3 regions of the Rhizobium sp. Leaf341 genome follow, and region 3 is predicted to be linked to each of the others. Evidence: predicted binding sites of a transcription regulator. Region 3 holds the regulator's gene; each other region holds the start of a gene.
The links. Region 3 encodes LexA, which represses DNA repair genes until DNA is damaged. Its sites were predicted from a motif close to TGTTCNNNNTGTGTTCNG; they were not measured.
Positions count from the first base shown of each region.

Region 1: a site for LexA is predicted at 1,643-1,660, ahead of parE (DNA topoisomerase IV subunit B). Genes of this name have one in related genera too.
Region 2: a site for LexA is predicted at 2,241-2,258, ahead of ASG03_RS02875 (DUF3072 domain-containing protein). Genes of this name have one in related genera too.

Region 1 covers NZ_LMPE01000016.1:225,035-229,245, forward strand. The annotation lists gene ASG03_RS20500 (UbiA family prenyltransferase) at 1-613, opposite strand, end outside; gene ASG03_RS20505 (alpha/beta fold hydrolase) at 742-1,638, opposite strand; gene parE (DNA topoisomerase IV subunit B) at 1,797-3,932, shown strand; gene ASG03_RS20515 (GNAT family N-acetyltransferase) at 4,041-4,211, opposite strand, start outside.
Region 2 covers NZ_LMPE01000003.1:263,410-267,620, reverse strand. The annotation lists gene ASG03_RS02885 (glutathione binding-like protein) at 1-553, shown strand, start outside; gene ASG03_RS02880 (NAD(P)/FAD-dependent oxidoreductase) at 759-1,991, shown strand; gene ASG03_RS02875 (DUF3072 domain-containing protein) at 1,998-2,219, opposite strand; gene groL (chaperonin GroEL) at 2,738-4,211, opposite strand, start outside.
Region 3 covers NZ_LMPE01000015.1:10,796-15,006, forward strand. The annotation lists gene ASG03_RS15000 (hypothetical protein) at 185-472, shown strand; gene ASG03_RS15005 (hypothetical protein) at 722-961, opposite strand; gene lexA (transcriptional repressor LexA) at 1,290-2,006, opposite strand; gene ASG03_RS15015 (single-stranded DNA-binding protein) at 2,267-2,803, opposite strand; gene uvrA (excinuclease ABC subunit UvrA) at 3,135-4,211, shown strand, end outside.

The sequences.
Region 1 (4,211 bases), on a different contig from region 3:
GGATATTCTTGGCCCACTGATGGACGCGAATGGATTTCAGCGTGTCCTTCAGGCCGCTCGTACCGGTCTCCAGACGCTCGGCATCATGACGCCGGCGCCAGGTTTCCGCAGCGCGATCCGGTGCGACGACGATGGCTTTTCGCGCGGCGTCGAACACCGGGATGTCGTCGCGGCTGTTGCCCATGTAGTCGAACCCGGCATCGCCATAGCGCGCGACCAGTTCCCTGCACTTGCGATGGCTGGTCAGATTGTGGGTCGGAGACGAGTGCAAGACAGCCGTGAAGACCCCGGTATGGGCTGCGACGTCGAGCGCCACCTGCTTCGCGGCCCCTGTCACGAGCACGACCTCGCGTCCGGTTTCCCGTTCCTGCCGCAGACGTGCGATCACTTCGGGGCGATAGGGCCAATCGGCGGCGGTGCGACCGGACCGGGCGGCAACTTCGTGCTTCAGATGGGCCTTGCCGCGCCACGCCCAACGGATCAGCGCGAAGATCATCAGCGGATTTCGGAACAGCACGACCGCGACGCCTTCCCACAGCGTATCCGCCGCGACAAGCGTACCGTCCAGATCGACGCACAACGGGACGAGCCGTGTATCGGTTCGCGCATCCATCATCGCACTCCCGTGTTCTCAGAACCCGGACGATGCCACGCCGTGCTTTCGGAAAGGCAAACGAGAGGCCGCCAGGACAGCGCGACTTCAATCGGTGGTTAATGAAGCGAAAATCGCTCAGGTTGCATCTACCGGGTAAGGATCCAGTTGATGGCGTCGCGCCAGTCGGTCATCCTGACCGGCGTTCCATGGGTACCTGCCTGGAAGAGCACGAAGCGGGTTGGATACTTGCCCTTTCGCAGGCGCGTATAGAGCGCCGCCTGGTCGTCCGCCATGTAGGTCTTGTCGGCGCTGCCATGGCTTAAGAACAGGGGCAGCTTGCGGGCGAAGGCAGCGCTCTTCATGAAGTCCGGATCGGTCGCGCCGCCCATGATCATCATGCCGGACAAGTTGGCGACGGCCTTGGCATCGCGGGAAACGCCCCAGCAGAGGAAGCTTCCCATCGACGCGCAGGACAGGATGATCGGGCGACCGGGTGACCGGCGCGCGACGACATCGATCAATCCGGCAATGTCGGCAGCGCCATCCGAATCGAACGACCGCGCGCTTGGCGCGTAGTAGACGCCGCCGTTGTCCACGGCGAGGTTCTTCAGGCGATTGAAGTTGCCTCCGAAGGAAAAGTCGTTTGCCCCGAGCCGTCGGTCCCCACCCCGCCCGTGAAGGAAGATCACCGTGAAGGCTGCATTCTGCGGTGTCCCGACCCTGAACACATCCAACCCATGTCCGCCGACATCGACGGTTTCGTTCTCCTGGAAACGCTTGACGCCGAGCGAGACATAGGGCCGCTTGACGCGGCGCTCGGGCACCTCGTCACGACCATTGATGTCCCGCATCTCGTCGTAGTCCACGGTCAGCCAATCGCCGCCGTCGCGTGACTCCAGGACGCGGCCGTAGCTGAAAAGCTCATCCTTGAACGGCTGCAAGGTCTCGGCGCGCGCCGGGCCGTGCGCGAGAACAAGAGCGGTCATGAAGACGACAGCCTTGGGAACACCGAAGCGGCCAAAAGAAAGTGTGGATCGGGCCATGTTTTGTTCCCTTTTTGATCTCCCGGGCCCTCTTGGCTCTTTCGCCGGGCCCCTGCCCTCTGTATGAAGAGGTGGAATAAACAGGCGGGCCGGGACCGGCAGCCGGTTCCCCGCCCTACAGCATCAGCCGACACATCGAAAGACGTTTGACGCACCAGATGACGGACAGCAACGACCTTTTCGCGAATGCAGCGCCCGCGCCCCGGAAGCCTTCGGATACGAAGCCGCCGGAGCCGAAGGCGTTGGATCTGAAGCCGGGCGCGCCGAAGATCGGTGACGGGAAATCCGGTGCCGGGCCGGGAGCCGACGAACCGAAAACGGCGACGCGTGCGGCAGGAACGCCGGCTTCCCAGCTGAAGACCGATACGGGCGACTACAACGCGTCCGCCATCGAGGTTCTGGAAGGCCTCGAGCCGGTCCGCCGTCGGCCGGGCATGTACATCGGGGGTACGGACGAAAAGGCGCTGCACCATCTGTTTGCGGAAGTCATCGACAACTCGATGGACGAAGCGGTGGCCGGACATGCCAATTTCATCGACGTCCATCTCGATGCGGAAGGCTGTCTTGCGGTCACGGACAATGGTCGCGGCATCCCGGTGGAGAACCACCCGAAATTCCCGGGGAAGTCCACGCTCGAAGTCATCATGACCGTGCTCCATGCCGGCGGCAAGTTCGACAGCAAGGTCTATGAGACCTCGGGCGGTCTGCACGGCGTTGGCGTTTCGGTCGTCAATGCGCTTTCCGACGTTCTGGAGGTCGAGGTTGCGCGGAACAGGCGGCTTTACCGCCAGCGCTTCTCGCGCGGCATCCCCCAGGGCGGCCTCGAGGAGCTCGGCGACGTCCAGAACCGGCGCGGCACGCGCGTGCGCTTCCATCCGGATCCGGACATCTTCGGACCTCACGCCAAGTTCGAGCCTGCGCGTCTTTTCCGCATGGCCCGGTCGAAGGCCTATCTGTTTGGCGGTGTCGAGATCCGCTGGTCCTGCGACCCCTCGCTGGTCGAGGGCACCGAAACGCCGGACAAGGCGGTCTTCCACTTCCCCGGCGGGCTGAAGGACTACCTCAAGGCGACGATGGGCTCCGAGTTCACGGTGACGCGCGAAATCTTCGCCGGCAAGACCGAGAAGACGGGTGGCCACGGCGCGCTCGAATGGGCCGTTACCTGGTATGGCGGCGATTCGGTCGTGCATTCCTATTGCAACACCATTCCGACCCCCGAGGGCGGCACGCATGAAGCGGGCCTGCGCATCGCCCTGACCAAGGGTCTGAAGGCCTATGCCGACCTGACGCAAAACAAGCGCGCGGCGATCATCACCACCGACGACGTCATGATCTCGGCGGCGGGCATGCTGTCCGTCTTCATCCGGGAGCCGGAATTCGTCGGCCAGACGAAGGACAAGCTCGCCACCGTCGAAGCGCAGCGCATCGTCGAGAACGCGATCCGAGATCCCTTCGATCATTTTCTGGCCGGCAATCCGCAGGAGGCTGCCAAGCTGCTCGACTGGGTGATCGAGCGCGCCGACGAGCGCGTCCGCCGCCGCAAGGAAAAGGAAGTTACGCGCAAGAGCGCCGTTCGCAAGCTGCGCCTGCCGGGCAAGCTCGCCGACTGCTCGCAGAACTCGGCGCTGGGCGCCGAACTCTTCATCGTGGAGGGCGACTCGGCCGGTGGCTCGGCCAAGCAGGCGCGCAACCGCGCCAACCAGGCGATCCTTCCGCTCCGGGGCAAGATCCTGAACGTGGCGAGTGCCGGACGCGAAAAACTCGGCGCGAATCAGCAGATCTCGGATCTCGTCCAGGCACTCGGTTGCGGGACCCGGTCGAAATACCGGCAGGAAGACCTTCGCTACGACCGGGTCATTGTCATGACCGACGCCGACGTCGATGGCGCCCACATCGCCTCGCTGCTGATCACCTTCTTCTATCAGGAGATGCCGGAACTCATTCGTGGCGGCCATCTCTATCTCGCGGTGCCCCCGCTCTACCGGATGACGCAGGGCGCCAAGACGCTCTACGCCCGCGACGATCTTCATCGCGTCGAATTGATGGAGAAGGAGTTTACCGGACGCGGCAAGGTCGAAATCGGTCGCTTCAAGGGCCTCGGCGAGATGATGCCGGCGCAGTTGAAGGAAACCACGATGGATCCGTCGAAGCGGACGCTTCTGAAGGTTTCGATCGACGAGATCGATTTCGAGGGAACGCGCGATGCCGTCGACAATCTGATGGGAACCAAGCCGGAAGCCCGCTTCCGGTTCATCCAGGAGCGCGCCGTGTTCGCCGAGAATCTTGATATCTGACGCTGTTCGTTCCGGGCCTTTCCCGGCAGGTCCGGTTCCGGCCTTCGGCCGGCGGTGCTAGGCTAGGTTCTGGCCCGGCGCAGAAGCTCGGATTGGTAGATACGGTTGTCAGGCGACGATCTTTTCCATGAAGAGACTGAGCGGATCGGGCATGTAGGTGCCGAACGGCTCGATGTCCCGATACCCGGCCTTGCGATAGAGGCCGATGGCTTCCGGCTGGTAGATGCCCGTCTCGAGACGAACGGTCGTCAGTCCGCTCGCGCGCGCCTTTTGCTCGAT
Region 2 (4,211 bases), on a different contig from region 3:
CGGCACCAACGATCAGAAGTCGCCGGAATTCCTGTCGCTCAATCCGAACGGCCGCATCCCCGCCATCATCGATCCGAACGGTCCGGACGGGAAGCCGATCGGCCTGTTCGAGTCGGGCGCCATCCTCGTCTATCTCGCCGAAAAGACCGGAAAGCTGCTGCCGGCGTCTGCCGCCGGGCGCTACGAGACGCTGGCCTGGGTGATGTTCCAGATGGGCGGCGTCGGCCCGATGTTCGGCCAGTTCGGCCATTTCTACAAGTTCGCCGCCGACAAGGTGGCCAACAATTCCTATCCGATGGAGCGGTATCGCGACGAATCCAAGCGGCTGCTGTCGGTGCTCGAGGCGCGCCTTGAAGGTCGCCAGTGGCTGATGGGCGACGACTACACCATCGCCGACATCGCGACGTTCCCCTGGATCGACGGTGCCCGCAAGTTCTATGGCGGCGATCAGGTGCTCGATTATGCGAGCTTCCCGAACGTGCTCGCCTGGGTCGACCGCGCGCTGGAACGCCCGGCTGTGAAAACGGGCATGGACATTCCCAAGCGGAACTGATCGCTCCCCACCGCGACGCATTGACGGTTCCGCTCGGGACGGGATAATGCATCTCGCCCGAAAGTGCGCAGCGGTTTCGGGAAACGACATGCATCAAAACAAGACCTTAAAGCGCGTTGCGTGAATCCTTTTTCACGCGACGCGCTTTAAGTCATCGGGCGGACCGATGCGAAGGGAAGACGGCGTGGCGCAAGAGCTGGGTGACATGGGGAACGGGCCGTCCGACAGGCTCGTCGTGATCGGCGGCGGGCAGGCGGCCTTTGCGCTTATCGCCAAGCTGCGCGCCCTGAAGGACGACAGGCCGATCACGCTGATCTCGGACGAGAAAAGCCTGCCCTACCAGCGCCCGCCGCTGTCCAAGAAATACCTCCTGCGCGAAATGACGCTCGACCGCCTGCAGTACCGGCCGGAGGCCTGGTACGCCGATCATGCGATCGACCTCCGGCTGGGCACCCGCGCGACCGCCATCGATCGTGCGGCACGAAGCGTGCTTCTGTCGGACGGCACGCGGCTCGGCTATCAAACGCTGGCGCTTGCGACCGGGGCTGCGCCCCGCCATCTGGCCGACAGCGTCGGCGGCAGGCTCGACGGCGTCTTCACCCTGCGCGATTTCGAGGATGCCGACAGGCTGGCCGAGGCGATGCGGCCCGGACGGCGCGCCCTGATCATCGGTGGCGGCTATATCGGGCTCGAAGCGGCAGCCGTTGCGCGCACGCTCGGGCTCGAGGTCACGCTGATCGAAATGGCCGACCGTATCGTCCAGCGCGTGGCGGCCGCAGCCACCTCGGACATCCTGCGGTCCCTGCACGTGTCGCGCGGCGTCGACCTCAGGGAGGGCACCGGCCTGACCCATCTCACGGACCAAAGCGGACACGTGACGGGCGCACACCTCTCGGACGGAACAACGATCCCGGCCGATCTCGTCATCGTCGGCATCGGCGTGACCGCCAACGACCGCCTTGCCCACGAGGCCGGCATCGAGACGGCAAACGGGATCATCGTCGATCTCCACGGCCGCTCCAGCGACCCCTCGGTCTTCGCGATGGGGGATTGCGCCGTGCTGCCGTTCGCCGACATGCTGATCCGTCTGGAATCGGTGCAGAACGCGGTTGACCAGGCCGAAGCCGTCGCCGCGACGATCGCCGGCATGCCGACGCCCTATCATCCGAAGCCATGGTTCTGGTCGGATCAATACGACGTCAAGCTGCAGATCGCCGGTTTCGGCCTCGGGCACGATGAAACGGTCACCCGCGCCGGACAGAGGGAAGGCAGCGCCTCCGTCTGGTATTTTCGCCAGGGCAGGCTGGTCGCGGTCGACGCGATCAACGATGCCAAGGCCTATGTCGTGGGGAAGAAACTGATCGAGACGGGAACGACGCCGGACAAGTCCGCCATCGAAGATCCCGCCACCGACCTAAAGGCGCTTCTCGCCTCGTGATCCGGGCTATTCGCCGAGATCAAGCTTGCCCCGAAGCGCGTCGATCCGCTTGGACGCCTCCGCCTTGGTGATATCCTCGGCAAACTGGTCCGGCGCATGCGCCTGTTCGGAAAGCGTCTGAAGATAGGACCGCTGCGCCCCCGTCATCGGCTCATCGCCGCTGACCCAATCGTCCGGGTTCTTTTCGGTGTTGGAAGACGTGTCGTTGGCAATCGCTTTGTCGGACATAGAAGGCTCCTGTGGTGTCTATGTTCGCTAAACGTTCACGCACGGAGGAGGTTCCGTTGTTCGGTGAAGGGTGCTCGGAATTCTGCATGTCGCTGGCCCTGAGCAATGTCGGCCTGCGTCAGTCAATGCCGAGTTGCGATCCCGTTCAGCAGGCGCTGCAGGCCGTTTCGGAAACACGGTCCCCGTCGTCATCGAGAAGAAGCCGGACCCGGTCGAGCGTCGGGTAGGATAGATCAGACACGACGGTATGATCCGGAGCCGTGCCTTTTTCTTTCATGAGGTTGACGCTCGCGCGGGTCGGGGTTGCCCCGATCGTGACGTTCCACATCGACCTTATGGCGGTCCTCACGTCGCTGTCGTGCACGCATGACAGCTCAACCCAGGTGGTCGGCAAGCCGCCGCATTGTGACATGGCGCACCCGACACCGCATGGTGAGAGCACCGCGGTCAATCCCCAACCCACGAAAAAGGGCGGCCCTTGCGGACCGCCCCCATTCCGTCAATCCGGATCGGATTGATTACATCATGCCGCCCATGCCGCCCATGTCGGGCATGCCGCCGCCCATCGGAGCGTCCTTCTTCGGCAGCTCGGCGATCATGGCTTCGGTGGTGATCAGGAGCGAGGCGACCGAAGCTGCGTTCTGCAGCGCGGTGCGCACGACCTTGACCGGGTCGACGATGCCCATGGCGATCATGTCGCCATATTCCGACGTCTGGGCGTTGTAGCCGTAGTTGTCGTCGTTCTTTTCGAGGATCTTGCCGACCACGATCGAAGCTTCGTCACCGGCATTGTCGGCGATCTGGCGAACGAGCGACTGAAGGGCGCGACGAACGATGGCAACGCCGGCCTGCTGGTCCGGGTTTTCGCCCGTGACGTTGAGAACGGCCGAGCAACGCAGCAGGGCGACGCCGCCGCCGGGGACGATGCCTTCCTGAACGGCTGCACGCGTTGCGTTCAGCGCGTCATCGATGCGGTCCTTGCGTTCCTTGACTTCGATTTCCGTCGAGCCGCCGACGCGGATGACGGCAACGCCACCAGCGAGCTTGGCCAGGCGTTCCTGCAGCTTTTCGCGGTCGTAGTCCGAAGAGGTTTCTTCGATCTGCGCCTTGATCTGGGCCACGCGGCCTTCGATCTCGTTCTTGGCGCCGGCGCCGTCGACGATGGTCGTGTTTTCCTTGGAGATCGAGATCTTCTTGGAACGGCCGAGCATTTCGAGCGTGACGTTTTCGAGCTTGATGCCGAGGTCTTCGGAGATCACCGTGCCGCCCGTCAGGATGGCGATGTCTTCCAGCATGGCCTTGCGGCGGTCGCCGAAGCCCGGAGCCTTGACGGCAGCGATCTTGAGGCCGCCACGCAGCTTGTTGACGACGAGCGTTGCAAGAGCTTCGCCTTCGACGTCTTCAGCGATGATGAGGAGCGGCTTGCCGGTCTGAACGACGGCTTCGAGAACCGGAAGCATTGCCTGCAGGTTCGACAGCTTCTTCTCGTGAAGGAGAATGTAAGCGTCGTCGAGGTCTGCGACCATCTTTTCCGGGTTGGTCACGAAGTAGGGGCTGAGGTAGCCGCGGTCGAACTGCATGCCTTCGACGACTTCGAGTTCGGTTTCGGCGGTCTTGGCTTCTTCGACGGTGATGACACCCTCGTTGCCGACCTTCTGCATGGCTTCAGCGATATCAGCGCCGACCTGCTTGTCGCCGTTTGCCGAGATCGTGCCGACCTGGGCGACTTCTTCCGATGTGGAGATCGGCTTTGCCTTGGCCTGCAGGTCCTTGACGACGGCCGTGACGGCGAGGTCGATACCGCGCTTCAGGTCCATCGGGTTCATGCCGGCGGCAACGGCCTTGTTGCCTTCGCGAACGATCGCCTGGGCCAGAACGGTTGCCGTCGTGGTGCCGTCGCCGGCGATGTCGTTGGTCTTGGAAGCAACTTCCCGGACCATCTGCGCGCCCATGTTCTCGAACTTGTCTTCCAGTTCGATTTCCTTGGCGACG
Region 3 (4,211 bases):
ACTCCGCGTAGGTTACACGCCGTTAAATCGGTGGCAGGCGTCAGATTCCCGTTGAACCCGCTTAAGCCATCGCTATTCTTCATTTAGCGTCCACGAACGGACGCCACAGAGATTCCTTGGGGGGATAAACACAATGTTGACACTGGCACGGCTGACAGGCGCGCTTGTTTTGGGCACGATTTTGATGTCCGGAACGGCACAAGCGGAAGATCTCGTCTTCTCGCTCAAAAACGGCACGCAATCCGTCCTCACGCGGTTCTACACGTCGCCCGTCGGCGTCAGCGAATGGGAAGGTGACGTATTCGGCGAGCAGGTTCTCAATCCGGGCGAGACCATCGAACTGACGATCGCAGATGGTCGCGATGTTTGCGATTATGACATGCGGTTCGAGTTCGAAGAGGGATCGAACCTCGCAACGACGGAAGACAAACAGAACCTCTGCGAGATGGGATCCTACACGATCCACGAGTGACCGAGGTCTGGTCGCGCCGCGCCATGCTTGCGCGGCCTTTCCGGCACTCCGGAGCAGCCTGGCGTCTCTGTTAGAGGGAGCTGGCTGCTCCGACGGTGGTCATCGGGACACTGTTGCCAAGGTCGTTGTTGGCATATTTGATCACGAGGATACTGAGGACGGATGCAAGCATCCCGACGAAAATCATTCTCATAGACATGATCCTTTGCGCAAAAGCGCGGAAAAAGTGGGGCCGCGAGGTCGGCCTTCTCAGTCGAAATCACCGATCCGACCGTGCTGTTCCAGAACGACGGATGGCTCGCACTCTCCGATCGCCACGCGTCCGCGCCTGGAGAGGGCAATCGTCCCGGCGTGCGTTTCCGCCAGCCGACCCGCCAACTGCCGTGCAGCGTCGGCACTTTCGGCCATGATCGGTTCGCGTGACTGAGAGACCTCGCCCTCGTTCACATCGAAGACCAGGACTTCAAAACTTTCCGTTGTTCCCGGCATCTCGGTCTCCGCAGCATTCGGACGGTTAACGCGGCCGCCTGCAACCGGTTCCACAGTCCCGTCACACGACTCAATCGATAGGAGAACGGCACTGTCGCTCGGCGACAGGCTTTGGCCACCACGTACCGAAACGCAACTGCTAGCCTGATCCCGTGGAACGTTCATACGACCAAGGACGCGAGACGAAACCGCACGCACAACATCACGCGCGCGCTTTCGCGACACGACGACCGGGAGCGAACCCATCGCACCAGCGGCCATCTTGCTCGGTCAGCGATACCGGTCGCCGATTTCTGTCCGACGTGGTGCGGTCAGGTGTGCGTGGATTTTACTGATAGCGGCGAATCAAGCCGACAAGCTTTCCTTGAACCTTGACACGGTCCGGTCCGAAAATGCGGGTCTCATAGGCGGGATTTGCTGCTTCCAGGGCCACGGACGCTCCTTTGCGTCGGAAGCGCTTCAAGGTCGCCTCTTCGTCATCGACCAGCGCAACGACGATCTCACCGGGGCTCGCGCTGTTGGCGTTCCGAATGATCACGGTGTCGCCATCGAGAATACCGGCATCCACCATGGAGTCCCCGCGGACCTCCAGGGCGTAATGTTCGCCGCTGCCCAGCATGAAGGCGGGTACGGCAATGTCATGCGTGTTGTTCTGAATGGCGGAGATCGGAACCCCCGCCGCGATGCGGCCCATGACAGGAACCGATACGCTGTTGTCGTTTCCCACCGCCAACGGCGGCGTCAGCGGTGTCTCCGAAGCGGGAGCCGGACGGCTTCCCTGGATGACGCTGGGCGTAAAGCCGCGCTTCGGCGGAGTGGACGCGAGATAGGCGTCCGGCAATTTGATCACCTCCAGCGCGCGCGCCCTGTTCGGCAGACGCCGGATGAAACCCCGCTCCTCGAGCGCCGTGATGAGACGATGGATGCCGGACTTGGATGCCAGCTCGAGGGCATCCTTCATCTCGTCGAACGACGGCGGGACACCCGATTCCTTCATGCGCTCATGAATGAAAATCAGCAATTCTTGTTGCTTGCGGGTCAGCATGATCAATCGACTCCAGAGTCACGAAACAAAGCAAGAACAGTGTTATATGTTCCTCATGTGTTCTGCAAGTCCCATTCCGCCTAACTCAACTGTCGTCGGCTCGCTTCCCGCTATTTCCATCAGCTTTTTTCTTGGTTTGGAGGCGCTTCTGGCACGATACGATCTCTCGATCGCGCAGAGGCCAAGCATCATACAGAAACGCCGTCGCGAAGACATTCGCAACGGCGAAAACTGTTCGATCGTGATAATCGGAAACGGAATCAGAACGGAATATCGTCGTCCAGATCCCGCGAGAAACCACCGCTAGATCCGCCGGCACCCCCGCCGGACCGGCCGCTGGAAGACGACGCCGGACGGTCGTAGTCGTCGCCATAGTTCGGGCCGCTGCTGCCGCCGTAATCGGCGCCACCGCGGCTTCCGCCGCCTCCACCGCCGCCGCCGCCGTCACGTCCGTCCAGCATGGTCAGCGTCGAATTGAAGCCCTGGAGCACCACTTCGGTGGAATAACGGTCGTTGCCGTCCTTGTCCTGCCACTTGCGTGTCTGCAACGCGCCTTCGAGGTAAAGCTTCGCGCCCTTCTTCACATACTGTTCGACGACTTTGCAGAGACCCTCGTTGAAGACGACAACCGTGTGCCATTCGGTCTTCTCGCGCCGCTCGCCGGAATTCCTGTCCCGCCAGCTTTCGGAGGTGGCGATGCGCAGGTTGGCAATCGGCTTGCCGTCCTGCGTCCGCCGGATTTCCGGGTCCGCACCGACATTTCCGATGAGGATCACCTTGTTTACGCTACCAGCCATCTCTTTGTCCTGTCTCCTGAACGCGGCTCGACCATCCGCAGTGTGCCGGAAGCCTACGCTTTTCGACGTGGCTTTTCGCCCCCGGCCGGCGGCAATCCACAGTTTGCAAATTTGTTCTTTATTTGTTCTAGGTGTTCGCTATGATCCTGTCAATCGAGCGACGCGCCAGACGGGTCGTGCGGGTTCGCAAGACGGACCGCGCGTTCCCTTCCGGCCGCCATCCGTCCGGCGGATTGCTTCAGCGTGGAATTTCGGTTTCGCGCGACGCCGGCTCGACATATGAAGTATCGATCTTAAGTAATGGCTTCGTCCCCACACAGAGCATCCTACCATGAGCGAATTCAAGACCATTTCGATCCGCGGTGCGCGGGAGCACAATCTCAAGGGGGTTGATCTAGACCTCCCGCGCAACAAGCTGATCGTGATGACCGGCCTTTCGGGGTCGGGAAAATCGTCGCTCGCATTCGATACCATCTATGCGGAGGGGCAGCGCCGCTATGTCGAGAGCCTCTCGGCCTACGCGCGCCAGTTCCTTGAAATGATGCAGAAGCCGGATGTGGATCTGATCGAGGGCCTCTCGCCGGCGATCTCGATCGAGCAGAAGACGACGTCCAAGAATCCGCGTTCCACCGTGGGGACGGTGACGGAAATCTACGACTACATGCGGCTGCTCTTCGCGCGCGTCGGCGTTCCCTATTCACCGGCGACCGGCCTGCCGATCGAAAGCCAGACGGTCAGCCAGATGGTCGACCGGATCCTGGCAATGGAGGAAGGTGCCCGCCTCTACATCCTCGCGCCGATGATCCGGGGCCGGAAGGGGGAGTACAAGAAAGAGCTCGCCGAGCTGATGAAGAAGGGCTTCCAGCGTGTGAAGGTCGACGGCCAGTTCTACGAAATTGCGGACGTGCCGGCGCTGGACAAGAAGTACAAGCACGATATCGACGTGGTCGTCGATCGCCTGGTCGTTCGCGGCGACATTGCCGCACGGCTCGCCGACAGTCTCGAGACGTCGCTGCGGCTGGCGGATGGATTGGCCATCGCCGAGTTCGCCGACAAGCCCCTGCCCGAGAAGGAGACGTCGGCCGGCGGCTCGGCCAACAAGTCGCTGAACGAGACGCACGAACGGGTGCTCTTTTCCGAGAAGTTTGCCTGCCCTGTGTCGGGTTTCACGATCTCGGAGATCGAGCCGCGCCTGTTCTCCTTCAACAATCCGTTCGGCGCCTGCCCCACCTGCGACGGCCTTGGCAGCCAGCAGAAGATCGACGAAGCCCTGATCGTGCCGGAGCATGACCGCACGCTGAAAAACGGCGCCATCGCGCCGTGGGCGAAATCGTCCTCTCCTTATTACAATCAGACGCTGGAGGCCCTCGGCAAGACGTTCGGCTTCAAGCTGAGCAATACCTGGGCC